Regions from separate parts of the Kitasatospora sp. NPDC051705 genome, predicted to be linked through region 2. Evidence: riboswitches for the same ligand, from Rfam matches in the RefSeq annotation. Region 2 holds a riboswitch; the other holds the start of a gene.
What was found. A riboswitch is a leader RNA that binds a small molecule or an ion and turns the genes downstream of it on or off. The one in region 2 is predicted to bind guanidine.
Positions count from the first base shown of each region.

Region 1: another riboswitch for guanidine. It lies ahead of ACIA8Q_RS17995 (SMR family transporter); the one in region 2 lies ahead of ACIA8Q_RS02955 (MBL fold metallo-hydrolase).

Region 1 covers NZ_JBITCO010000012.1:173,498-184,451, reverse strand. Annotated here, with positions in the region: gene murA (UDP-N-acetylglucosamine 1-carboxyvinyltransferase) at 1-701, opposite strand, end outside; gene ACIA8Q_RS18030 (YqgE/AlgH family protein) at 993-1,586, shown strand; gene ACIA8Q_RS18025 (DUF3039 domain-containing protein) at 1,650-1,925, shown strand; gene ACIA8Q_RS18020 (beta-N-acetylhexosaminidase) at 2,127-3,737, shown strand; gene ACIA8Q_RS18015 (FAD binding domain-containing protein) at 4,070-4,936, shown strand; gene ACIA8Q_RS18010 (2Fe-2S iron-sulfur cluster-binding protein) at 4,933-6,099, shown strand; gene ACIA8Q_RS18005 (xanthine dehydrogenase family protein molybdopterin-binding subunit) at 6,096-8,423, shown strand; tRNA gene ACIA8Q_RS18000 (tRNA-Cys) at 8,487-8,558, opposite strand; guanidine-III (ykkC-III) riboswitch at 8,656-8,721, shown strand; gene ACIA8Q_RS17995 (SMR family transporter) at 8,766-9,080, shown strand; gene ACIA8Q_RS17990 (MFS transporter) at 9,190-10,626, shown strand; gene ACIA8Q_RS17985 (hypothetical protein) at 10,630-10,954, opposite strand, start outside.
Region 2 covers NZ_JBITCO010000002.1:59,497-70,450, forward strand. Annotated here, with positions in the region: gene ACIA8Q_RS02940 (amino acid adenylation domain-containing protein) at 1-8, shown strand, start outside; gene ACIA8Q_RS02945 (MbtH family protein) at 1-186, shown strand; gene ACIA8Q_RS02950 (DHA2 family efflux MFS transporter permease subunit) at 183-1,583, shown strand; gene ACIA8Q_RS02955 (MBL fold metallo-hydrolase) at 1,648-2,499, opposite strand; guanidine-III (ykkC-III) riboswitch at 2,512-2,579, opposite strand; gene fes (enterochelin esterase) at 2,735-3,853, opposite strand; gene fhuB (Fe(3+)-hydroxamate ABC transporter permease FhuB) at 3,949-6,147, opposite strand; gene ACIA8Q_RS02970 (ABC transporter substrate-binding protein) at 6,265-7,281, shown strand; gene ACIA8Q_RS02975 (ABC transporter ATP-binding protein) at 7,444-8,247, shown strand; gene ACIA8Q_RS02980 (PQQ-dependent sugar dehydrogenase) at 8,403-9,497, shown strand; gene ACIA8Q_RS02985 (DUF4132 domain-containing protein) at 9,775-10,632, shown strand; gene ACIA8Q_RS02990 (hypothetical protein) at 10,629-10,954, shown strand, end outside.

The sequences.
Region 1 (10,954 bases), on a different contig from region 2:
CGGTGGTTGTAGCCGTTCAGCTCGTCCACACCGGTGATCAGGATCGTCCGGTCGGTGCCCAGCGTGATGATCGAGCCCATCTTCTGCAGGACGCAGATCAGGTCGACGATCTCCGGCTCGATGGCCGCGTTGCGCAGCTCGGTGACGCCCTCGGCGAGGACGGCGGTGAGCAGCACCTGCTCGGTCGCGCCGACCGAGGGGTAGGGCAGCTCGATCTTGGTGCCGCGCAGCCGCTGCGGGGCGACCAGGTAGGTGCCCTGCGGGTGCTTCTCGATGGTGGCGCCGAACTGGCGCAGCACCTCGAAGTGGAAGTCGACCGGGCGGCCGCCGATGTCGCAGCCGCCGAGGCCCGGGATGAAGGCGTGGCCCAGGCGGTGCAGGAGCGGGCCGCAGAACAGGATCGGGATCCGCGAGGAGCCGGCGTGCGCGTCGATGTCGGCGACGTTCGCACTCTCGACGTGGGAGGGGTCGAGGATCAGCTCGCCGTCCTCGTCGCCGGTCCGCACGGTGACCCCGTGCAGCTGGAGCAGGCCGCGGACCACCTTGACGTCGCGGATGTCCGGGACGTTCCGCAGTCTGCTGGGGCCCTGGCCGAGCAGGGCGGCGACCATGGCCTTGGGGACCAGGTTCTTCGCGCCGCGGACGCGGATCTCGCCTTCGAGCGGGTTTCCGCCGTGGACCAGCAGGACGTCGTCGGTCATCGTTCTCGCAATCCGGGGTGCCAGAGGAGTGGGGAAGGCTCCGGTGGGAGCCGTCGGTGGACCGGATGGTACGGGCGCGCTCGGGCCCCCGGCGAAACCGAGTCGGCACCGTGTAAGGGCGTCCACCATCCGTAGATGGTAGTGGGCGTCCCGATGGTTCCCGTGAGCCTCTCCCGTGATGGTGCTCTCTCCGGGTGCCGGGCCGCCCGCCGGTGCGTCCGTACGGGTGTTCGTCCGGCGTGTCGGGGTTTCGAGCGTTGCGGTGCCCCGACGGCGCCGTTCTGCGGGATCATGTGTGGCATGACGGCGGCCCATTCGCACGCAGGCCGGTCCCACACCGGCCGTCTGCTCGTCGCGACGCCCGTGCTCACCGACCCGAACTTCGCCCGGGCGGTGGTGCTGCTCCTCGACCACGACGCCGAGGGGGCGCTCGGCGTGGTCCTCAACCGGCCGACGCCGGTCGAGGTCGGCAGCGTGCTGGACGGCTGGGGGCGGCTGGTCGGCCGGCCCGCCGTGGTCTTCCAGGGCGGCCCGGTGGCGCTGGACTCGGCGCTCGGCCTCGCGGTGGCGCCGGGGGACCCGGGCACCGGCGAGCCGCTCGGCTGGCGGCGGGTGCACGGGGCGATCGGCCTGGTGGACCTGGAGGCGCCGCCCGAGGTGCTGGCCGGGGAGCTGGGTAGCCTGCGGATCTTCGCCGGGTACGCCGGCTGGTCGCCCGGCCAGCTGGAGGCGGAGCTGGAGAGCGGCGCCTGGTACCTGGTGGACTGCGAGCCGGGGGACGTCTCCAGCCCCGAGCCGGAGCGGCTCTGGCGCTCGGTGCTGCGCCGCCAGCGCGGGCCGCTCGCACTGCTCGCGACGTACCCGGACGACCCGACGCTGAACTGAACCGGGGGCCCCGGCGGCACGACACTGGCCCGGTTTCCCGGGCCGCCCATAGACTTGGCACCTATGAGCACTCTTGAGCCCGAGCGCGGCCTCGGCACCGGAACCCTGGTCGAGCCCGTCCCGCAGGTGTCCAACGGGGACGGCGACCACGAGCGCTTCGCCCACTACGTCCAGAAGGACAAGATCATGGAGAGCGCGCTCTCCGGGTCGCCCGTGGTGGCGCTGTGCGGCAAGGTGTGGGTGCCCGGGCGCGACCCGAAGAAGTACCCGGTCTGCCCGATGTGCAAGGAGATCTACGACGGCATCGGCAAGCCGCAGGGCGGCGACGACGACAAGTAGGACCGGCCGGTCCGCGCGGCGTCGCCCCGGGTGACGCCGCGGCGTGCGGACCGTCCGCGGGGGTGCCGCGCGCGGTACCCGGTCCGCGCCGTCGTGCGCGGCCGTTCCGCACGGCGTCGTTCTGCACGGTGCCGTTTTGCATGGTGCCGCGTTTCCGGATTGGTCTATGCCAGTCGTCCGGGGCGGGGGCAGGATGTCGGGATGGACCTCATCCCCGCACCCTCGAGTGCCGTCCGCCGCCCGGACGGGGACTTCCCCCTCGACGACGCCACCACGCTGACCGCGCCGCCCGTCCTGGCCGACGCCGAGCGCTGGCTGCGCGGCGCGCTGGGCGCCGCCACCGGGCTGCCGCTCGGCCCCGGCCGTCCGGGTGCGGGGATCGAGCTGGTCCAGGACGACGCGCTGGGCCCGGAGGCGTACCGGATCGCGGTGCGCCCCGGCCACGCCCTGGTCGCCGCGGGCGGGCCGGCCGGCGCGCTGTGGGGCGCGCAGACGCTGCGCCAGCTGCTCGGCCCGGACGCGTACCGCCGCTCCCCGCTGCGCCGCAGCGGCTGGGTGCTGCCCGGCGCGGACATCGCGGACGCCCCGCGGTTCGGCTGGCGCGGCGCGCTGCTCGACGTCGCCCGGCACTTCCTCCCCAAGGCGGACGTGCTGCGCTTCGTCGACCTGCTGGCCGCGCACAAGCTCAACGTGCTGCACCTGCACCTGACCGACGACCAGGGCTGGCGGGTCGAGATCAAGCGCTACCCGGCGCTGACCGCGCGCGGAGCCTGGCGGGAGCGCTCGATGGTCGGCTACCGCTCCGCCGGTCGGCGCGACGACCGCCCGCACGGCGGCTACTACACCCAGGACGACCTGCGCGAGATCGTCGCCTACGCGGCCGCGCGCGGGGTCACCGTCGTCCCGGAGATCGACCTGCCCGGCCACACCCAGGCCGCCGTCGCCGCCTACCCCGAGCTGGGCAACACCGACGTGGTGGACACCGCCGCGCTCGGCGTCTGGACGGACTGGGGCGTCAGCCACAACGTGCTCAACGCCTCCGAGGCGACCCTGCGCTTCTTCGAGGGGGTGCTGGAGGAGGTCCTGGAGCTCTTCCCGTCCGAGTTCGTCCACCTCGGCGGCGACGAGTGCCCCAAGGAGCAGTGGAAGGACAGCGCCGCCGCCCAGGCCCGGATCCGCGAGCTCGGCCTGGCCAACGAGGACGAGCTGCAGAGCCACGTGATCCGGCACTTCGACCGCTGGCTGGCGGAGCGCGGGCGCCGGCTGATCGGCTGGGACGAGATCCTGGAGGGCGGTCTGGCGCCGGGCGCCGCCGTCTCCTCCTGGCGCGGCTTCGGCGGGGGGATCGCCGCCGCGCGGGCCGGGCACGACGTGGTGATGTGCCCCGAGCAGCACGTCTACCTCGACCACCGGCAGGCGGACGGGCCGGACGAGCCGATCCCGGTGGGCTTCGTGCGGACGCTGGAGGACGTCTACCGCTTCGAGCCGGTGCCGGAGCAGCTGGACGAGACCGCCGCCCGGCGGGTGATCGGCACCCAGGCCAACCTGTGGAGCGAGTTCGCGGACAGTGCCCGGGACGTCGACTACCGGGCCTTCCCCCGGCTGGTGGCCTTCGCCGAGGTCGCCTGGTCGGACCTGCCGGCGGTGCCCGCGGAGCGCGACTACGCGGGCTTCGAGCGTCGCCTGCGGGGGCACCTGCGGGTGCTGGACGCGCTCGGCGTGGAGTACCGCCCGGTCGAGGGCCCGCACCCCTGGCAGCGCCGGCCCGGGGTGGCCGGCCGCCCGATCGAGGGCCCGCCGCCGGTGCGGTGATCCCCGCCGACGTCGGGGTCCGGGGATCCCGCGGTGCCGCTTCGGGAACTTCTGAGTGGTCGTCTGACGTCAAGAAAAGATGAACATCTGCCCTGGCTCGATCCGGGCCGGGGCAGATACCGCCCGGTATCCGTCCCAATCGGGCAGTCCCGTTCACCCGTCCCGAAATGATCATCGAGCATTGTGTGCCAGAGTTGCCCAACCCGGCCCGATCGCCCGTACCCTACGGGCCAGGCCGGGCTGCTGACGCGGACACCACGGCCGAAGGCCGCGGGCGGCAGGCGATCGATGAGCAAGTGGAGCACGGTGGGACCCAGGTGAACCGGACGATCATGCTGCCGGCCTCCCTCGACGAGGCCGTCGACGCGCTGGCCGCCGCCCCGGCCGCGGTACCGGTGGCCGGAGCCACCGACCTGATGGAGGCCGTCAACGCCGGACGGCTGCGCCCCGCCGCCCTGGTCGGGCTCGGCCGGATCACCGAACTGCGCGGCTGGCGCTACGAGGACGGCGGCACCGCGGTCCTCGGCGCCGGACTCACCCACGCCCGGATGGACCGCCCCGACTTCGCCGCGCTCATCCCCGCGCTCGCCGACGCCGCCCGCACCGCCGGCCCGCCGCAGGTCCGCAACGTCGGCACCCTCGGCGGCAACATCGTCACCGCCGCCCCGGCCGGCGACACCCTCCCGGTGCTCGCCGCCCTGGAGGCCAGCGTCACCCTGGCCCGGGCCGGCGGCAGCCGCGAGGTGCCGGTCAGCCACCTGCTCACCGGGCTCGACCCGGTGCGCCCCGGCGAACTGCTCACCTGGGTGCGGGTCCCGCTGCTGCACGCGCCGCAGGTCTTCCTCAAGGCCACCGGCCGCAGCGGCCCGGCCCGCGCCACCGCCTCCGTCGCCCTCGTCCTCGACCCGGCCCGGCGCGCCGTGCGCTGCGCGGTCGGCGCCGTCGCCCCGGTGCCGCTGCGCCCGCTGGAGGCCGAGGCCTGGGTCGCAGGCTGCATCGACTGGGACGGCAGCCGGGAGATCGACCCGGCCGCCACCGCCGCCTTCGGCGAGTACGTGGCCGCCGCCTGCGTCCCCGACACCTACGGCGCCGAGGGCGCCTGGGAGGCCGTGACCGAGGGGCCGAGCGCGGCCGCCGTTCGGCTACGGCGTACCGTATCGGTGCTGGCCCGACGGGCACTGGGAAGGGCGCTGAAGTGAGCACAGACCCCATCGAGACCCTCGACGCCGACCCGCTCGGCCTCACCCCGCAGGTCAGCCGCGAGCTGCGCCCGTGCGCCTCCTACACGTTGCGGGTCAACGGTTTCGAACGGCCCGTCACCGACGCCTGGATCGGTGAGAGCCTGCTCTACGTGCTGCGCGAGCGGCTCGGCCTGGCCGGCGCCAAGGACGGCTGCGAACAGGGTGAGTGCGGGGCCTGCTCGGTGCAGGTGGACGGCCAGCTGGTCGCCGGCTGCCTGGTGCCCGCCGCACTGGCCGCGGACAGCGAGATCAACACCGTCGAGGGCCTGTCGGCCGCCGGCGGCGCCAGCGACGTCCAGCAGGCGCTGGCCGAGTCCGGCGCGGTGCAGTGCGGCTACTGCACCCCGGGCATGGCGATGGCGGTCCACGACCTGCTCCAGCGCAACCACCGGCCCACCGAGGTCGAGGCCCGGCAGGCGCTCTGCGGCAACCTCTGCCGCTGCACCGGCTACCGGGGCGTGCTGGCCGCCGTCCAGAGCATCGCCGACGCGCGCGCCCTGGAGGCCGAGGAGGCGGAGGAGGCGGCGCTCGCCGACCAGCCCGCCGACGGGACGGCCGCCCCGGTGCCGGCCGCCGAACCCGAGCCGGTCGCCGACCCGCCGGTCTACACCGACGCCGACGCGTGGATCGAGCACGTCCCGCAGCCGCCCGTCGAGGAGGCCCCGGCCGGGGGCGGGCCGTACGGCGACGGCCAGGGCGGCTACGACACCGGCGTGTACGACACCGCCGTCCTGACGCCGGTCCAGGGCATCCCCGCCCAGGCCGCCGACGACCAGGTGTACTACCCGCAGCAGGGCTACCCCGAGCAGCCGTACCAGCCCACCCCCGCGCACGGGACGCCCGTCCACGGCGTCTACCCGGACGGCGGCTACCCCGCGGACGGCTACCCGCAGCAGAACGGCTACGACACCGGGTACGACGCCCCGGTCTACCAGCCCACCCCCGCGCACGGCACGCCGCTGCCCGGCGCCGCCTTCGACGGCACGCCGCCGCACGGCACCCCGTACGTCCCCGCGCCCCCGCACGGCGCCCCGGCCGACGACGGCGCCCAGGCCGGCGTCCCGTACGGCGCCACCCCCGCCCACGGCATCCGGCTCCCCGAGGACGACCACGCATCATGACGTCGCCTACCGACATCGGCGCAGCACTCCAGCAGGACGGCGGCGAGGGCGGCGCACCGGAGCCGTTCGGCCTGGGCAGCTCACCGCTGCGCAGCGACGCGCTGCCCAAGGCGCTCGGCATCTTCCCGTACGCGGCCGACCTCTGGGCCGAGGGGCTGCTCTGGGGCGCCGTGCTGCGCTCGCCGCACCCGCACGCCAGGATCCGCGGCATCGACACCTCGGCCGCGCTGGCGCTGCCCGGCGTGCACGCCGTGGTCACCGCCGCCGACCTGCCGCCCGGCCCGGACGGCACCCCGGACGGCGCCCCGGCCGGCCCGATCCTCGCCGACCGGCCGGTGCTGGCCGCGGGCGTGGTGCGCCACCACGGCGAGCCGATCGCCGCGGTGGCGGCCGACCACCCGGACACCGCCCGGCTCGCGGTCGGTCTGATCACGGTCGACTACGAGCCGCTGGAGGCCGTCACCGACCCCGAGCAGGCCTTCACCGCCCCGCCGCTGCACCCGGACGGCAACCTGTTCCGCCACCTGCCGCTGCGCACCGGGGACCCGGAGGCGGCCGGCGAGGTCATCGTCGAGGGCCTCTACCAGGTCGGCCGGCAGGACCCGGCGCCGCTCGGCGCCGAGGCCGGGCTCGCCGTGCCGCGCCCGGACGGCGGCGTCGAGCTGCACCTGTCCTCCACCGACCCGCACGGCGACCGCGACCGCACCGCGGCCTGCCTGGGCCTGGAGCCCGACCGGGTCCGGCTGGTGGTCACCGGGGTGCCCGGCGCCACCACCGACCGCGAGGACCTCTCGTTCCAGGTCACCCTGGCGCTGCTGGCGCTGCGCACCGGCCGCCCGGTGAAGATGACCCTCACCCGCGAGGAGTCCTTCCACACCCACACCTCGCGCCACCCCGCGCTGCTGCGCTACCGCCACCACGCCGACGCCGAGGGCCGGCTGGTCAAGGTCGAGGCGCAGATCCTGCTGGACGGCGGCGCGTACGCGGACGTCTCCGCCGAGGCGCTGGCGGCCGCCACGGCCTTCTCGGTCGGCCCGTACGTCTGCCCGAACGTCTTCGTGGACGCCTGGGCGGTGCGCACCAACAACCCGCCGGCCGGGCGGATGCGCGGCGAGGGCGCGCTGCAGGCCTGCTTCGCCCACGAGTCGCAGCTGGACCAGCTGGCCGCCCGGATCGGCGTGGACCCGGTGGAGATCCGCCGCCGCAACGCGATGTCCACCGGGGACCCGATGCCCACCGGGCAGGCCGTCACCTGCCCCGCGCCGGTGGGCGCGCTGCTGGAGGCCGTCGCGGCCGAGCCGCTGCCGGCCCTGCCGGTGGACGACCCGGACGCCGAGTGGCTGCTGCCGGGCGGGCCCGGCGGCGCCGGCGACCCGGCCGCGGTGCGGCGCGGGATCGGCTACGCGGTCGGCATGGTGCACATGCTCGGGGCCGAGGGCGAGGACGAGGTCTCCACCGCCACGGTGCGGGTCAGCGGTGACCACGCCACGGTGATCTGCGCGGCCGTCGACTCCGGGCAGGGCTTCGCCACCCTGGCGCGGCAGATCGTGCAGAGCGTGCTGGGCGTCAGCGAGGTCTACATCGCGCCGGCCGACAGCGACCAGTCGATCGCCGGGCCGTCCGCCCGGGGCCGGCACACCTGGGTCTCCGGCGGCGCGGTGGAGCGCGCCGCGCTGATGGTCCGCCACCAGCTGCTGCAGCCGATCGCCGCCAACTTCGGGATGTCCGCGGAGCTGCTGCAGATCGCCGACGGCAAGATCACCTCGTACGACGGGGTGCTCGGCATGCCGGTCGCCGAGGCGCTGGAGGGCAAGGAGCTGTGGGCCACCGCGCAGTGCCGCCCGCACCCGACCGAGCCGCTGGACGAGAACGGGCAGGGCGACGCCTTCGTCTCCATCGCCTTCTGCGCGATGCGCGCGGTGGTGGACGTGGACATCGAGCTGGGCGCCGTCCGGGTGGTCGAGATGACGGTCGCGCAGGACGTCGGCCGGGCGCTGAACCCGCGGCAGATCGAGGACCGGATCGAGGCCGGGGTGGCACAGGGCGTCGGCCTGGCGCTGCTGGAGGACCTGCGCACCGAGGGCGGGGTGCTGCAGAACCCCTCGCTCACCGGCTACCGGCTGCCCACCGCCCTGGACACCCCGGAGGTGCGGATCGCCGCCCTGCTGGAGGAGCGGGACGTGGTGGCGACCTTCGGCGCGAAGGCGGTCAGCGCGGTGCCCGCGGTGGTGGCCCCGGCGGCCGTCGCGGCGGCCGTCCGCGCCGCCACCGGCCTGCCGGTCGGCCGGCTGCCGATCCGCCCCGAGGACGCGATCGCGGGCTGACCGGGAATTCCCGGAAACGGGAATTGCCGGTCGGCGCGAAAGCCGACCGGCAATTCCTTTTCGAGGCCATGGCGGGAATCGAACCCGCGTGTACCGCTTTGCAGACGGTTCCCTAAGCCACTCGGGCACACGGCCAGTGAATTCATGGTGGCGGATTCCGCGACGGACCGTCAACGGCCGAATGTAAATTCTGCATGGCAACTCCGGCGGCGGCCCGTGCTACGGTCGGAGACAGGTGGTCGGGCTCCGGCCACCCCGGACGAGCGCGTCGTACCCGGTGACGACAAGACGGCGCAGTTCAGCGGCAATCCGGCCGCTGTGGACTGCGGAGGTACGGCCGTCATGGCTTGGCTCGTTCTGATCGTCTCGGGTGTCCTGGAGACCGTGTGGGCGGTCGCCCTGGAATCGTCCAAGGGCTTCTCCCGGCTCGTCCCCAGCCTCGTCTTCGGCGTCGCCCTGCTGCTGAGCATGGGCGGGCTGGCGTACGCGATGCGCACCATCCCGATCGGCACCGGGTACGCGGTGTGGGTCGGCATCGGCGCGGTCGGCACCGCGCTTTACGGCATGGCCGTCCTGGGGGACGCGGTGACCGCGGCCCGGATCGGCTGCCTGCTGCTGATCGTCTCCGGCGTGGTGGGCCTCAAGGCGCTGCACTGACGCGGTGGTCCCGGGCCGTGCCGGGCGGCGGGTCCTAGGTCCTGCGGCGGATCCGGTCAGCGACCGGAGTCAGGGGTCACCCAGGCGGACGGCCCTTACGATGTTACGTATGACCACTGCCTCCCCCACCTCGGTCGACCCCGCGCCCGTACCCCTCGACGACGACCCCGGCGGCGGGGTCCTCAGCGGCCGCTACCGGGCGCTGACGCTGGGGATCGTCTCGGTGGTCCTGCTGCTCGCCTTCGAGGCGACGGCCGTCAACACCGCGATGCCGGTGGCGGCCCGCCAGCTCGACGGCCTCGGGCTCTACGCCTTCGCCTTCTCCGGCTACTTCACCACCACGCTGTTCGCCCTGGTCGTCTCGGGCCAGTGGTGCGACCGGCGCGGCCCGCTGCAGCCGCTGTTCACCGGCATCGCGGTGTTCGGCGCCGGCCTGGTGGTGGCCGGCGCGGCGCCGGGGATGTGGCTGTTCGTGGCCGGGCGGGCGGTCCAGGGGCTGGGCGGCGGCCTGGTGATCGTCGCCCTGTACGTGGTGGTCGGCCGGGCCTACCCGGAGCGGCTGCGGCCGTCCGTGTTCGCGGCCTTCTCCTCGGCCTGGGTGCTGCCCTCGATCGTCGGCCCGGTGGTCTCCGGGGCGGTCACCCAGCACCTGGGCTGGCGCTGGGTGTTCCTGGCGGTGCCCGTGCTGATCCTGCTGCCGCTGGCCGTGATGGGCCCGGCGCTGGCCCGCTCCGAGCGGGAGCACCCGGTGGCGAAGGGCGCGGACTTCGACCGCCGGCGCACCGTACTGGCCGCGATGGCGGCGGTCGGGGCGGGCCTGCTGCAGTACGCCGGCCAGCGGCTCGACCTGCTCGGGCTGCTCCCGGCGGCGGCCGGTGCCGCGCTGCTGCTGCCCGCCGTGCTGGGCCTGCTGCCCACCGGGACGCTGCGGGCCGGGCGCGGCCTGCCGACGGTGATCCTGCTGCGCGGCGTGGCCGCGGGGGCGTTCTTCGCGGCCGAGGCGTTCATCCCGCTGATGATGGTCACCCAGCGCGGGCTGTCCCCGACGCTGGCCGGGCTCACGCTGACCAGCGGCGGGCTCTCCTGGGCGCTGGGCTCGTGGCTGCAGGGGCGGCCGGGGGCGGAGCGCTACCGCGAGGCGATGATCCGGGGCGGGTTCGTGCTGACCGCGGTGGCGATCGCGGGCGCGGCGCTGGTGCTGGTCCCGGCGGTGCCGGCCTGGGTGGCGGCGGTCGCCTGGGGCGTCGGCGGGATCGGGATGGGCCTGACGGTCGCCAGCGTGAGCGTGCTGATGATGAAGCTGTCCGCGCCGGAGGACGCGGGGGCCAACTCGGCCTCGCTGCAGATGAGCGACGCGCTGGGCAACGTGCTGCTGGTGGGTCTGGCCGGGGTGCTGTTCGCGGCCCTGGGCGGCGGCTCGCTGGCCGCCGCCCACGAGGGGGCCGGGTCCACCGGCTCGGCCGGCGCCTTCACGGTGATCTTCCTGACCATGGCCGGGGTGGCCCTGCTGGGTGCGCTGGTCTCCGGCCGGGTGCGCCGGGCCTGACGGTCAGCCGGCGGTGGCGGTGGCGGTGGCGGTGGCGCTGTCGGTGGCGGTCGCCGAGGAGCTCGCCGGCGGCGCCGCCGGGGTGCCCAGGAAGGCCTCCCACCCGCCGGTCGGCGACTGGCCGGGGGCGAGGCCCTGCAGCTTGCGCAGCACCGCCGGGTCCTGGGCCTCCAGCCAGTCCACCAGTTGGCGGAACGACACCAGCCGGACCTCCGGCTTGCCCGCGATGACCTTGAGGGCGTCCTCGACGGCGTTCATGTAGATGCCGCCGTTCCACTCCTCGAAGTGGTTGCCGATGATGTACGGCGCGCGGTTGCTGCGGTAGGTG
Region 2 (10,954 bases):
ATGAGTGACGCCCCCACCAACCCCTTCGACGCCGACGGCCGGTTCCTCGCGCTGGTCAACGACCAGGGCCAGCACTCGCTGTGGCCCGCGTTCGCCGCCGTCCCGGCCGGCTGGGACGTCTCCCACGGGCCCTGCGGGCGCGCCGACGCGCTCGCCTGGATCACCGCCCACTGGACCGACCTGTGACCCCTCCCGCCGCCGGGGCCCCGGCGCGCCCCCTCCTCGCGGGGCGCGCCGCGGTGGTCGTCGTCTACACCGCCGCGATGTGCATGAACGGCCTGGACTCGACCATCGTCAACCCCGCGCTGTTCACCATCGCCGAGGACTTCGGCCGGCCGGTCTCGGCGGCCAACGCCGTGGAGACGGCCTTCCTGGTCGGACTCGCCGTCGGCCTGCCGGTCGCCGGCTGGCTCGGCGACCGGTACGGCGTCAAGCGGGTCTTCCTCGGCTCGCTGGCCGCCTTCACCCTCGCCTCCGCACTCTGCGCCGCCGCTCCCGGCCTCGGCGCGCTCGCCGCCGCGCGGGCCGTCCAGGGCGTGGCCGGCGGGCTGCTCACGCCGGTCGGGATGACCCTGCTGTTCCGGGCGTTCGCCCCGCACGAGCGGGCCGGCCTCGGCCGCGTGCTGATCGTGCCCACGGCCCTGATGCCCGCCCTCGGGCCGCCGCTCGGCGGCTTCCTCACCGAACACCTCTCCTGGCACTGGCTGTTCCTGGTCAACGTGCCGATCGGGGTCGCGGCGCTGGTCACCGGCCTGGCCGGCCTGCGGGCCGAGGCCGAGCCGCCCGCCGGCCACTTCGACACCACCGGATTCCTGCTCGCCACCCCCGGCCTCGGGCTGCTCAGTTACGCGCTCGGCTTCGGCCCGGCGCACGGCTGGTCCTCGCCGGGCGTGGCGTTCGGCGGACTGGCCGGACTGCTGCTGCTCGGCGCGGCGGTGCGCCACCAACTCCGGGCCGAGGAACCGCTGGTGGACGTGCGGCTGCTCGCCGACCGGGCCTACGGCGCCGCCACCTGGCTCGCCCTGCTCACCTCGGCCGGCCTGATGGGCGCCCTGTTCGCGCTCCCGCTGCTCTACCAGGCGGCGCTCGGGGCCTCGGCGCTGGACGCCGGCCTGAGCGTCTTCCCGGAGGCGCTCGGCCTGATGGCCGCCTCCCAGGTCGTCGACCGCCTGCTGCCGCGGTTCGGTCCGCGCCGCCTCGCCCGGCCCGCCCTGCTGCTGGCCGCGCTCGTGCTGGCCGCCCTGGGCTTCGCCGAGAACCCGTGGGCGGTGCGGGCGCTGATGTTCGCGGTCGGGCTGGTCCTCGGCACCGCCGTGCTCACCGTCCAGATCGCCGGCTTCGCCGACGTCCCGCCGCCCGCGATGGGCCGGGCGATGGGCCTGTTCACCATCGTCCGCACGCTGGGCGGGGCTCTGGGGATCGCCGCCGCGGCCGCCGTGATCGGGGCCCTCGGTGACGACGCCGGCTCGGCGGGCCCCTACCGGGTCGCCCTTCTGGGCACCGCCGGCCTGGTCGCGGTCGGCGTCCTCGTCGCGCAGCGCCTCCCGGTGGAGCCGCCGGCCCCGCCGCCCCCGGAGGACTGACCGGGGCCCGGGGGCGGCGCTGACCGGCGCCGCCCCCGTCTGCCCGCCCGCCCGAGGGGCGGGTTCAGTCGCTGGGCCAGAGGATCAGGTCGGCGAGCGCGTGGCGGGTGGGGCGGCCGCCGAGTTCGGTGAGGGCGGCGCGGATCCGGTGCAGGTGGTCGACGGTCAGTTCGAGCGGCGGCTCGTCGGGCTGGTGGGTGTAGCGGATCGGGTAGTCGACGCCGGGGGTGCGGGTCATCTCGATGTGGCAGCCGAGCACGTGCGTCACCGGTCGCCGTTCGGCGAAGGCGATCAGCCGGTCGATGGTCCTGGTGAAGGCCGGCCAGTCGTCGATGTAGAGCCGGCCGGGGTAGACCGTGTCCCCGGTGAGCAGGAAGCCGGTGTGCGGGTCGTGGAAGGTGACGGCCGCCGGGTGGTGTCCCGGGGTGGCCAGGCACTCCAGGACCCGGCCGCCGAGGTCGACGAGGGCCACCGCCTCCGGGTCGCGGTCGAAGCCGAAGTGGGCCCAGGCGGTGGCCGGGTCCGCCGCGACCACGGTGGTGAGGGGCCGCCCGGTGAACTGTCCGTCGCCGGCGACGTGGTCGCCGTGCGGGTGGGTGTGCAGCACGAGCAGCCGGTAGCCGTCGCGGGGGTTGCGGGCGAGCCATGCGTCGATCAGCCCGTCGACGACCGTGCGCAGCGGGAAGAACGCGGGTTCCGGGGTCGCCCCGGTGTCGATGAGCACCGCCCGCTCGTCCCCGAAGAGCAGGAACAGGAACGGCGCCTCGTAGTTGACCGCCATGTTCTGCCGCAGGATGACGGTGTGCTCGTCGTACTCGTAGACCTGGATCTCCGGGTCCGTGTCGTGCTTCGCCGACGGGGACCCGTGGATCCACCGCACGTCCAGCGGACGGGCGACCGGGGTACCGGCAGCCATGACGCCTCCCAGCGTGCGTCGTCTTGGCGGGCCGGGTACGGCGCACATCTCGTCCGGGGCCGGCGCCGACGCGCCGCCACGGGGACGCTAGCACGCGCCCGCGGCGGCGGTCCGGCCCCGCGGGGGCCGGTGCGGTGAGGGGCCGGTGTCGAGGGGCCGGAGTCGTGAGCGGCCGGTGTCATGAGCCGGTGTCGTGAGGGCCCGGTGCCGCGAGGGGGCGCCTCCCGCCGGGCCCTCAGCCGGTCGGGCCGCCGAGCAGGTGCGCCAGCCCGTCGGCCAGGCCGCCGCGCCAGCAGGCGTAGTCGTGGCCGCCGTTGAACTCCCGGTACTCGAGGTCGTACCCGCGCGCCACGAGGACGTCGCGCAGGTGCCGGTTCTGGGTGAGCAGCATCCACTCCTGGAGGCCGACCTCCAGGTAGAAGCGGGCCGGGCGCCGCTCGTCGGCGGCGAAGCGGCGGGTGAGCCACTCGCTCCCCTCGTCGAAGTCGGTGCCGTCCGGCCACCAGAAGGAGCCGGACTGGGAGAGCGCGTTGCCGAACCGGTCCGGGCGGCGGTAGGCGGCGAACGCGGCGGTGAGTCCGCCCGCGCTCTGGCCGGCGATGACGGTGGCGGCCGGGTCGGTGGTGGCGCCGAACCGCTCGGCGGCCCAGGGCAGCAGCCGGTCGGCGAGGAGGTCGACGAACTCCGGGTTGCAGCTGAGGTCCTCGGGCCGGCCGGGGCCCATGGTGTGGACGAGCAGCGCGACGGTGGGCGGGATCGCCCCGTCGGCCGTGAGGTTGTCGAGGGTGTCGCCGACGGACAGCACCTCGCCCCACATCTCCCCGTCGAGCAGCACCGCCACCGGATGCGGGCCGGCCCCGTGCCCCGCGGGCAGGTGGACGTCGACCCGCCGGCCGGCGTGCTCGGCGGCGACGGTGCGGCCGCGCGGCACGCCGTCGCGGCGCCGGACGTACGGCTGGGCGGGGGCGCCGGGGAGGCTGAGCACGGAGGAGGGGTGGCGCCCGTCGCGGGCGGGCAGCCGGGGCTGCTCGTCGAGCGGGTCCGGCCGGGCGTGGTCGAGGACGTGCAGCCAGTCGGCCCGGGCGGTGCCGGGGGCGGCGCCGCGGTAGGGGTGGAGCTGGTAGGAGGCGCGGTGGTCGGCGCGCAGCCGGTAGGTGATGGTCCAGCGGCCGTCGGCCGTACGGTCCATCAGGTGCGGGGTGAGGTCGCCGGCGTGGCGGTCCTTGTCGGTGACGGTGTGCAGGAGGGCGAGCACGCCGTCGCAGGGCTGGTCCGGCTCGGGCTCGTGGACGAAGGTGACCAGCCGGTACGCGGGGTCGTGCGGGTCGGGTTCGACCAGGGGGTGGGGTTCCACGGGCAGCACTCCGGGACTCGGTGGCGGGAAGGGCGGGGCCGGCAAGAGAAAGGTGGGGCAGGGGCAGGGGACGGGGACGGGCGACGGGACGGGGGCTACGCCGGGTCGCCGCGGCGGCCGAGCAGCACCCACAGCAGGAAGGGCCCGCCCAGGACGGTGGTGACGATGCCGACCGGGATCTCGACCCCGCCGATCAGCACCCGGCCGAGGGTGTCGGCGAGGACGACGAGCAGGGCGCCGGTGAGCGCCGAGCCGAGCACGGGCACCCGGGCGGGCCCGGCGAGGCGCCCGGCGAGGACGGGCGCGGCGAGGGCGACGAAGCCGACCGGTCCGCAGACGCCGACGGCCAGCCCGGCCAGGGCGACGGCCAGCAGCAGGCAGGCGAGCCGGACCCGCCCCGGGTCGACGCCGAGCGAGGCGGCGACGCTGTCGTCGAACCGCAGCACGGCGAGCCGCCGGGCCACCACGAGGGCGAGCGGCACCAGGACGGCCAGCCCGAGCAGGACGGGCGTGGCGACGGCGTAGTCCCGGCCGTTGAGGCTGCCGGAGGTCCAGACGTACAGCGATCCGGCCGAGTTGAGCGAGCGCCGGGCGAGGGCGACCTGGATGACGGCGGAGGCCAGGGCGGACATCGCGAGGCCGACGACCAGCACCCGGTAGCCGCGGGCGCCGAGGCCGCCGGAGACCAGGGCGACGACGAGGACGGCGACGAGGGCGCCCAGCGGCCCGGCCCACCAGGCGCCGAAGGTGCCGGAGGCGGTGGCGGAGATGAGCACGGCGGCGGTGGCGCCGTCGTTGACGCCGAGCAGTTCGGGGGTGGCGAGCCGGTTGCGGGCGAGGGTCTGGGTGAGGCACCCGGCGAGGCCGAGGGCGGCGCCGGCGGCGAGTCCGGCGACGATCCGGCCGAGCCGGAACCTCTGGACCAGCAGCACGTCGAGCCGCTCGCCGTAGCCGAAGACGGCCTGGAAGGTGCGGCCGAGGCCGAGTTCGCTCTGCCCGGCGTGGGCGGAGACGACGACGGCGGTCAGCAGGGCGGCTGCCAGGCCGAGCGCGGCGAGCAGCGACCGGCGGGGGAGCAGCAGGGACCACGCCCCGCGGCGCAGCACCAGGTCGGGTGCGGGCGCGGGCGGTTCGGCCTGCCGGGGGCGGGCGGCCTCGGCCGGGTCGGTGAGGTCGAGGGCGGCCGTGCGGCGGGAGCGGACGATGGCGATCAGCGCCGGGGCGCCGACCAGGGCGACGATGACCGACACCGGCGCCTCGAAGGGCCTGGCCACCACGCGGGCCAGCACGTCCGCCCCGGTGAGCGCGGCGGCGCCGAACAGCGCGGCGAACAGGGTGAGCCGTCCGACCCGGGGCCCGGCGACGGCGCGGGCGAGGAAGCCGGCGAGCAGGCCGAGGAAGGAGATCGGCCCGGCCAGCGCGACGGCCGAGGCGGTGAGCAGGGTGACGGCGATGGCGACGGTGGCACGGGTGGCGCCGGGCCGGTGGCCGAGGCCGCGGGCGAGGTCGTCGCCGAGGGCGAGCGCGGTGAGCGGGCGGGTGGCGAGCAGGGCGAGGAGGAAGCCGGCGGCGAGGACGGGCGCGAGCTGGCGCAGGGTCGCCCAGCCCTCCACGCCGGCGAGTGAGCCGAGCACCCAGACCCGGTACCGGTCGTACGTCTCGGGGGAGTTGACGATCAGCACGCCGGTGAGTCCACCGAAGGTGGCGCCGACCGCGGACCCGCCGAGGACCAGCCGCATCGGTGATCCGCCGCCCCGGGCGCCGGCGATGAGCAGCACCAGCGTGCTGGCTAGGACGGCGCCGCCGAAGGCGCAGGCCAGGTAGCCGTAGGAGGTCTGGACGCCGAGGGCGGCGATGCCGAGCACGACGCCGAGGGAGGCACCGGCGTTGACGCCGAGCAGTCCGGTCTCGGCGAGCGGGTTGCGGGTGACGGACTGCAGTTGGGCCCCGGCGACGCCGAGGGCGGCGCCGACCAGCAGCGCGGTGGCGGTGCGGGGGAGTCGCAGGTCGCCGACGACGAGGGCGAGCCGGCCGTCGCCGCGGGCGCCGCCGCGGTCGAGCAGGTAGTCCAGCACCCGCCCGGCGCCGACCTCGCCGGCGCCGACCGACAGCGAGAGCGCGGCCAGCGCGAGCAGGGCGGCCACCGCGCCGAGGGCGATCGGCCAGACGGGCCGGCGGCGGTCGTCCGCCTGCTCCGGCGCAGGCGCCGGCTCAGGCTCCGGCGGCCGGGGTGGCGGCGGGGCGTCGGGTGCGGTGCGGGACGCCGTGGGTTCGCCCACTTGCGACGATGTCATAAGGTAAGGCTAACCTAATGGTCGTACCGTCCTGTGGGGCGCCGCCGGGGCACCGTCACCGCGCCGATCCGTCCGGACGCCGTTCAACTCCCGCAACACCGCTGCCCGGAGGCACCCATGCCGTTTGCCCAGAGCCCGCTCCCCGCCGTCCGCCGCCGTGCGGTCCAGGTGCTGGCCGTCACCGGGGCCGCCGCCCTCCTGCTCGCCGGGTGCGGTTCCTCCGGCTCCTCCGCCCCCGCCGCGGGCGGGTCGTCCGCCGCCGGCAGTGCCGCCCCGGACCAGGCCGGCGGCAAGCGGACCGTCAAGGACGCCACCGGCAAGGCCGTCGAGATCCCCGCCTCGCCCCAGCGGATCGTCACCCTCACCCAGGAGGACCTCGACGCGGTGCTCGCCCTCGGCGTCAAGCCGGCCGGCATCACCAACGGCCAGGGGCTCAACGAGCCGCCGGCGTACCTCAAGGACAAGGTCCAGGGCGTGCCGGTGGTCGGCAACCTGCTCCAGCCCGTCATGGACAAGGTCATCGCGGCCAAGCCCGACCTCATCCTGGCCGGCGACATGCAGGACGAGCAGGTGCTCAAGCAGCTGCGCGAGATCACCCCCGCCACGCTCGTCACCATGGCGCCCACCGACGACTGGAAGCTCGCCTTCCGCGGGATCGGGAACGCCGTCAACAAGCTGGACCAGGCCAACAAGGTGATCGCCGACTACGAGGCCAAGGCGGCCAAGGCCGGCGGTGAGCTCGGCAAGAACAAGGGCGCGGCGGTCTCCATCGTCCGCTGGAACCCGACCGGGCCCAGCTGGATGGAGCGCAGGCAGTTCGCCGGCGGCGTCGCCCTCGACATGGGCCTCACCCGCCCCAAGGCGCAGGACAAGGACGGCAACGCCCACAGCCCCGCGCTCAGCCTGGAGAAGCTCGCCGAGATCGACGGCGACTGGCTGTTCCTCTCCACCCTCACCGACGACGGCAAGGCCGCGCTCAAGGACGTCCAGTCCAAGCCCGCCTACCAGGAGCTGAACGCCGTGAAGAACAACCACGCCGTCACCGTGGACGGTTCGGTCTGGTCCACCCGCGGCGGCCCGCTCGCGGCCGACGTCGTCATCGGCGACATCTCCAAGGCGCTCGCCTCGTCCTGACCCGCCTCGTCCTGACCCGCCTCGTCCTGACCCGCCTCGTCCCGACCCGGCCGTCCTGGCCCGGCCGTCCCGATGGGCTCCGTCCCGACGGGCCCGCCCCGACGAGGCCCGTGCCGGGAGCCCCGCGGCTCCCGGCACCCTCCCCGACCGAAGGAACCCGCGATGGAGTTGACGATCCAGGGCCTCACCGCCGGTTACGGCCCGGGCCGCCCGGTGCTCGACGGCGTCGACCTCACGATCCCGGCCGGCCGGGTGGTCGCCGTGGTCGGCCCGAACGGCTGCGGGAAGTCCACCCTGCTGAGGGCCGCCGCCCGGCTGCACCGGCCCGACGGCGGGCGGGTCCTGGTCGGCGGGGAGGACCTCTGGCGGCTGCGGCCCCGGCAGGCCGCGCACCGGGTCGCGCTGCTCCCGCAGAGCCCGCAGGCCCCCGAGGCGGTCACCGTCACCGGGCTGGTCCGCTACGGCCGGCACCCGCACCAGGGGCTGTTCCGCCAGTGGTCGGCCGAGGACGAGCGGCTCACCGCGCGGGCGCTGCGCGCCACCGGCGTCGAGGAGCTCGCCGACCGCCGGCTCGACCGCCTCTCCGGTGGCCAGCGGCAGCGCTGCTGGCTCGCCATGGTGCTGGCCCAGGACGCGCCCGTGGTGCTGCTCGACGAGCCCACCAGCGCGCTCGACCTCGGCCACGCCGTCGAGGTGCTGGAGCTGGTGCGCGAGGTCGCGGCCGGCGGGCGGACCGTCGTCATGGTGCTGCACGACCTGGCGGCGGCCGCCCGCTACGCCGACCTGGTGGTCGCCCTGCGGGGCGGCTCGGTGGTGGCCTGCGGCCCGCCCCGCGAGGTGGTCGACGCGTCGCTGGTGCGGGCGCTGTACGACATCGACAGCGACGTACTGGCCGCGCCGGGCGACGGCGCGCCGGTGATCGTCCCGCGGGCGCTGGCGACCGCCCTGCGGGTCGCGGCGGACTGACGGCTGACGGGCGGTCGGCGCCGCACCGGCCCGCCCGTTGCCGGCCGCCGTCCACCACCGGCTGCCTGCGGCGGGTTGCGGGGGCGGGCCCGGGCCGGTGTGGTGTGCTGGGGCACCCCCGCGCCGAAGCGCCCGACGTCCACGGAGGCCTCCCCGTGCACCCCCGCCGACTCGCCGCCGTCCTGCTGGCCCTGCTGCTGCCGACCGCCTGCTCCTCCACCGCGCCGGCCCCCGCCGGCTCCGGCTCGCCCACCGCGGGCGGTCCGGTGGTGCGGGCCACCGTCGCCGACGGCCTGCCGGTGCCCTGGGGCCTGGCCCTGCTGCCCGACGGCGACCTGCTCGTCTCCGAACGGGACGCCGGGCGGATCGTCCTGGTCGCCGCGGCCGGCGGCGCCACGACCGAGGCCGGCACCGTGCCCGGGGTGACCGCCGGGGGAGAGGGCGGACTGCTCGGCATCGCGACGTCCCCCGACTTCGCCGCCGACCACCTCCTCTACGCCTACCACAGCACCGCCACCGACAACCGGATCGTCCGGCTGCGCTACGACCCGGAGCAGCCCGCAGGCGCCCGGCTCGGCGCCCCCGACGTCCTGCTGGCCGGCATCCCGCGCGGCCCGCGGCACAACGGCGGCCGGATCGCCTTCGGCCCGGACGGGTTGCTCTACGCCACCACCGGCGACAGCGGCACTCCCGCGCTGGCCCAGGACAAGGGCTCGCTCGGCGGCAAGATCCTGCGGCTCACCCCCGACGGCGCACCCGCCCCGGGCAACCCGTTCCCCGACTCGCCCGTCTACTCCTACGGCCACCGCAACGTCGAGGGCATCGCCTGGGACGACGGCGGCCGGCTCTGGGCCACCGAGTTCGGCGAGGACACCTGGGACGAGCTCAACCTGATCCGCCCCGGCGGTGACTACGGCTGGCCCGCCGTCGAGGGCGTCGGCCACGACCCCGCCTACCTCGACCCGGTCGTCGAGTGGCACCCGGCCGACGCCTCCCCGAGCGGCCTCGCCTACGCCGACGGCGCGCTGTGGGTGGCCGCCCTGCGCGGCAACCGGCTGTGGCGCGTCCCGATCACCGGCGACCGGCTCGCCGGGCCGCCGCAGGGCTTCCTCGACGGGGACTACGGGCGGCTGCGCACCGTCGTCGCCGACCGGGACGGCAGCCTCCTGCTGGCCACCGACAACACCGACGGCCGCGGCGAGCCCCGCCCGGGCGACGACCGGGTCCTGCGGCTGTCGCCGTCGCCGTAGCGGGTGCTGACGCCGCTGTCGCTGTCGCGTCGCCGCCGCCGCTGTCGCCGCTGTCGCCGCCGTCGCCGCCGTGGCGGCCGGGGGACGCCGGGCGGCCGGGGCCGGCAACCGGTCGCTCCCGCGGGGCCAGTGACCCCGGGTCCCCGGCCGCCCGTTCACTCGTTCGACGGGTTTGGGGGTCGTGGGCCGCCGTACGGGCACCCCCTCCGCGGTGGTGTGTCAGTGGGCCTCGCTACGTTCCTCGCATCGCTGACCAGCAGGTGGGAGGAGAACGGCCGTGGCATGGGTGGAAACGGGCGCGGGGGGCTACCGCGTGACGCTCGACGGGGAGGGGCGGGTGGTCTGCCGCAACGCGGCGGGCCGCGAGCTGAAGTCCCTGCCGCCGAAGCTCGGTGACGACCCGGTGGTCGCCCAGCTGAAGCAGCTCGCCGAGTGGCTGGCCGCGCACGAGCGGAGCTGCCTGGACGACGTCGAGCGGTGGATGGTGCGCTCCCTGCCGGTGCCCGCCGCCGTGCTCACCGAAGTCTGGGCGGACGAGGCCTGGCGGGCCGTCCTGCGCGACCTCGTGGTCACCGGCCCGGACGGCACCGTCGCCGGCTTCCTGCGCGGGGCGGACGCCGAGCGCGGCCTCGGCCTGGTCGACCTCGACGGCGACACCGTGCGCCTCACCGACGGCGAGGTCCTGATACCCCACCCGGTCCTGCTCCAGGACCTCGACGAGCTGCGCGAGTTCGCCGTCGAGCTCGGCGTCTCGCAGCGGGTCCAGCAGCTCTACCGGGAGGTCTGGCACCGCCCGGCCGAGCCACCGGCCGGCACCGAGGTCACCACCTACGCCGGCGGGCGCTACCGCGAGCTGCGCGAACTGGTCGGGCGCTGCGCCCGGCTCGGCCACCGGGTGCGCGGCGGCCACGCCGTCCAGACCGTGGTGGAGGCGGGCCGCAGCGTCGAGGCGCGCGTCTGGGTCGGCGACTACTACGAGTACGACGCCTGCGAGACGGGCGCACTCAGCTGGGCCGGGCCGGACGGCCGGGCCCTGCCGCTCGCCGAGGTCGGGCCGGTCGCCTGGTCCGAGGGCATGAGGATGGCCGCCGCGCTGCACGCCGGCCGCACGATCGAGGGGGAGGAAGCCGCATGACCGCCACCGCGTCCCACCAGCAGGCCGCCCGGGGCACCGCCGCGCACGAGCGCCTGCTCGACGCCGGGGCCGTGCTGCCGCCCGGCACCGTGCCCGGCGCCGGCCGCCCCGACAGCGCCGCCGACGTCCTCACCGCCCGCACCTACACCCACCCCGCGCTCGACGGCCGGCGGATCGTCCGGCTGGTCCCCGGCGCCCTCGGAGCGGCCGAGGACCTCGCCGTCGACTTCCTCGGGCTGGCCCCCGACGGCGCTCCCGCCGAGGTCGGCCAGGTCCGCCAGGAGGCGCTCGGCTTCCCCGCCTGGGCGCTGGTCCACGACCC